2 regions of the Variovorax sp. YR634 genome follow, and region 2 is predicted to be linked to the other one. Evidence: predicted binding sites of a transcription regulator. Region 2 holds the regulator's gene; the other holds the start of a gene.
What was found. The regulator sigma-54, encoded in region 2, starts transcription at its own class of promoters, with help from an activator protein. The targets are predictions, from matches to a motif close to TGGCANGNAANCTGCTTT.
Positions count from the first base shown of each region.

Region 1: a site for sigma-54 is predicted at 1,266-1,283, ahead of BLV60_RS13580 (pilin). Genes of this name have one in related genera too.

Region 1 is NZ_FNOL01000006.1:174,336-176,521, reverse strand. Features, by position in the region: one part of gene BLV60_RS13585 (IS3 family transposase) at 1-239, opposite strand, end outside; one part of gene BLV60_RS13585 (IS3 family transposase) at 242-601, opposite strand; gene BLV60_RS13580 (pilin) at 705-1,205, opposite strand; gene BLV60_RS13575 (3',5'-cyclic-nucleotide phosphodiesterase) at 1,414-2,186, opposite strand, start outside.
Region 2 is NZ_FNOL01000004.1:358,018-360,203, reverse strand. Features, by position in the region: gene BLV60_RS10625 (phospholipase D family protein) at 1-224, opposite strand, end outside; gene rpoN (RNA polymerase factor sigma-54) at 235-1,836, opposite strand; gene lptB (LPS export ABC transporter ATP-binding protein) at 1,854-2,186, opposite strand, start outside.

The sequences.
Region 1 (2,186 bases), on a different contig from region 2:
CCGGCGTGCTGCAGCGGCTGCTTGAGAAGATGGTGCAGCTTGCGCGCGCCCACCCGGGGCTGGCGCAGGCGCACACCGCGAACGAGCTCGATCACGGTGTCGTCACGGGCACGGCGTTGCTGCTGATGCTGCAACTGCTGGTAGTAGGCTTGGCGGCTAACGCCCCAATGGCGGCAAGCCCTCGCCACGCTCAGCCCCGGCAGGAGCTTTTGCGAGAGGACTTGCCCGAAGGCTTTTTTACGATGCGCACCCCGTAGTCCTTCTTCAGGACATCGATCACCGCCTCGAACAGTTGGGCCTTCTCGTTGGCTTCGCGAAGCTGGACCTCGAGGGCCTTGATCTTCTGTTCGGGAGTCAGCGGTGCGGCAGGTGCAGATGAGGGCTTCTTGATCGGTACTGGCATGGCAAGCCCAGATGATGCCGAACTCCAGTTCTGGCGACCATGCTTGCGCAGCCACACCAGCACGGTCGAGCGGCCCTGGATGCCGTAACGCTCCTGGGCCTGTTTGTACGTGAGTTCGCCTTTTTCCACTTGGTCGACCACCGACAGCTTAAAAGCCAGCGTGTAGTCCCGCTGCGTGCGTTTGACGCTTGATTCCATTGACTTGCCTTTTCTTCAGGGAAAAGGTGTCAACCCAGGTCAGGACGGGTCAAGAAAAACAAAAAAGCCGCCCAAGGGCGGCCTTCTTTCGTTGCTAATTCAATTAGCCGCCGCAACCAGCCGGGCGATACTTTTGATCGGCGGTCGTTGCGCAGGTCCAGGTGCCGCCCGTAGTACGCGACCACGTCAGAGTGGCGGGCGTTGCGGTCAGAGCCGTCGAGGCCTTGCTACCGAAAGTCGCCGTGATGGTAGCAGTGCCGTCAGCGGCAATGTTGCTCACTTGGGGGTAACCGTTCGTGCCTGCGACTGCTGCAGTTGCACCAGCTTGCGCGTCACCAGCCAGAATGCTGGAAGCCGTGGCTTGCGGGTCACAGTTCCCGGCGGCGGCGCCGACCGTGAGGCGACCGTTGTTCGCGCAGTCTTCCACGGCGGTCTTAAGTGCACCTGCTTCGCCCATCGCGCGGGAAACTTGCGACTTGGCGATATACGTTTGGTACTGGGGAAGCGCAATCGCAGCCAAGATACCAATGATCGCCACAACGATCATCAATTCGATAAGGGTAAAGCCGGCCTGAGCGCGGCGAGCAACGGTACGAACGTTCATTTAAGAAACTCCAGGTTGGTTGGTTGTTACGCCCGGGAACCTGCCCGGAGCGAGGTACCTTCCGCAGCATCTGTGCCACCCATCCCCAGAGCTTCCTGCTGACCGAACACGTCAACTTTGATCACATTGTCGTTACGACATGTGACACAAGTTGCTTCAAGATGCCACGCTTGGTGACAAATTTGTCATGCCAACGCATCACTCGCCATCAGCAAATCAGGATCCCATCCGCCTTCAGCCAGCGAATATCCCGCTGCGCCAGCCCCGCCACCTGCTCATCCATCAGCGCCTCGATCTGGCTCATGATCTCGTCGGTTTCGGTGGGCTTGGTGTGGGTGATGTAGATCGGGTACTGCTTCCCCGGCCCGATGTGCGCCAGCTCGTCGGCCAGCACAGCGGGCGACAGATGCAGGCTGCGCTCGGCCAGCGCCTGCTCGCGGCTGCTGAAGGCTGTTTCGATCACCAGCATCGCGACGTCGAGCGCATTCACACGTTCCCAGAAGGGCGCGTTGCGCTCGGTATCCCCGCTGAACACCCAGTGGGCACCGCCTTCGGCCCGCCGCACGGCAAAGCCGCACGCCGGCACGGTATGAACCGCAGGCAGCACCTCGACCAGCTTGGGCTCACGGCTACCCAGCGGCAGCATTTGCCCGACGGCAATGACGTGAAAGCTCACGAACGGCGCCTCGATGCTGGGAATACTCTCGAAATCCGGCCAGATGACGTTGTTGAACACATGCGCCCGCAGCGCATCGATGGTGGCCCTCAGCGCATGCACGCGCAGCGGCCGCTTGCGGCGGCTGCCGACGGCGTCGAGCATCAAGGGGAGCGCTGCGATGTGGTCGAGATGACTGTGGGTGAGCACGACATCGTCGATGCAGACCATTTCTTCGAGCGTGAGATCTCCGACGCCCGTGCCCGCATCGACGAGCAGGTCCGTGTCGACCAGGAAAGAGGTGGTGCGGCAGTCTTTGGCGATGG
Region 2 (2,186 bases):
GCGAAGTCGCCGCCGGGCATGAGGCGAAAGCCGCTCAGGTCGGGGTCGGGCTGCGAGGCCAGCGCGATCTTGCCGAGCGCGGTGTCGGCTGACACGGCCATGGCCTTGGTGGGCGGGCGCGGCGCCTCGTCGGGCAATGTGGCGCAGCCTGCGAACAGCAAGACCGCCGCCATGACGAAAACCCAATGCCCACAACGCGAAAGCGACAGCAGGCGACGAGTCATCGGTGGCTTTCTACAGGGCCTTGCGAAGGTTGGCGGGCGCGATGCGCAGCGCCTCGCGGTACTTGGCCACGGTGCGGCGCGCGCACTCGATGCCCTGCTCTTTCAGCATCTCGGAGATCTGGCTGTCCGACAGCGGCTTCTTGATGCTCTCGGAGCTGACGAACTGCTTGATCAGCGCGCGCACCGCGGTGCTCGACGCATTGCCGCCGGTTTCGGTGCCCAGCGCCGAGCCGAAGAAGTACTTGAGCTCGACCGTGCCGAAGGGCGTGGCCATGTACTTGGCGGTGGTCACGCGCGAGATGGTCGATTCGTGCAGGCCCAGCTCGTCGGCGATCTCGCGCAGCACCAGCGGACGCATCGCGAGTTCGCCGTGCACGAAGTAGCTCTTCTGCCGCTCGACGATGGCGTTGCTCACGCGCAGGATGGTGTCGAAGCGCTGCTGGATGTTCTTGATGAACCAGCGCGCCTCCTGCAGCCGCTGCGACAGCGCCTGGCTGCCTTCGCCCTTGTGCGACTTGAGCGCGCCGGCATAGATGTCGTGCACGCGCAGGCGCGGCATCACCTCGGGGTTCAGCATGACGCGGAACTTCACGTTGGTGCCGCGGCCCGTCTTGGTGACGATCACGTCGGGAATGACGATGTTGCGCTCGACGTCTACAAAGCGCCGGCCCGGCTTGGGCTCGAGCCGCGCGATGATCTGCAGCGCCGAGCGCACCAGCTCCTCGTTGCTGCGGGTGAGCGTGGCCAGGCGCTTGAAGTCGCGGCGCGCGAGCAGCTCCATCGGCTGCTTGCAGATGGCGATGGCGATCTTGCGAACCAGCTCTTCCTCGTCGGTCTCGTCCTCGCGGGCCAGGGCGCGCAGCTGGATGCCCAGGCATTCGCCGAGGTCGCGCGCGCCGACGCCGGCCGGCTCCAGGCTCTGCAGCAGGCCGAGCGCCACCTGAAAGTGATGCACGAGGTCGTCGAACTGGTCGTTGTCGTCGCCGGCCAGGCCCGAGGCCAGTGCGGGCAGCGAGTCTTCCAGGTAGCCGTCGTCGTTGAGCGATTCGATGAGAAAGCGCAGCGCGGCGCTGTCGTTCTCGTTCAGGCGCAGGCTCAGGGCCTGGCGGTGCAGGAAGGACTGCAGCGACTCCTGGCTGCGCGCGAGTTCGGTGGCGTCGGCACGTTCGTCGTCGCCCAGGTTGTTCTGGCGCGCGGGCGCATCGCTGCCCCATTCGCTGTCGTCGGGCGCCATGTCGACGGTGCCGTCGCCTTCCCAGTCGGGCTCGCGCTCGGTGATTTCGGCAGCGGGGCCGTCGGTGTCGGCCGTGGTGGTTGTGCTGGTTTCGGTGGAAGCAGTGGACGCGCTGGCGGCGGGCGAAGCGAAGTCGCTTTCGCCGTCGCCGCTATCGCCGCCGTCGTCGCGCGGCACCGGCGCATCGGCCGTGTCGAGCCCGAATTCCTCACGCGCCGCTTCTTCCGCGGTGCGCTCGAGGAACGGGTTCTCGTCGAGCATCTGCTCCACCTCCTGGCTCAGTTCGAGCGTGGAGAGTTGAAGCAGCCTGATCGACTGCTGCAGCTGTGGCGTCAACGCCAGATGCTGCGAGACGCGAAGGGATAGCCCTTGCTTCATGGGAACCGCTCCCGCCCTTACATGCGGAAGTGTTCGCCCAAGTACACCCTGCGTACTTCGGCGTTGTCGACGATCTCCGAGGGTGTGCCTTGTGCCAGCACATGCCCGTCGCTGATGATGAAAGCGTGATCGCAGATGCCCAGCGTTTCACGCACGTTGTGGTCGGTGATGAGCACGCCGATGCCGCGCTCCTTCAGGAAACTGATGATCCGCTGGATCTCGATCACCGCGATCGGGTCGATGCCGGCGAAGGGCTCGTCCAGCAGGATGAAGCGCGGCTGCGTAGCCAGCGCACGCGCAATTTCGACGCGGCGGCGCTCGCCGCCCGACAGCGCGAGCGCGGGCGAATC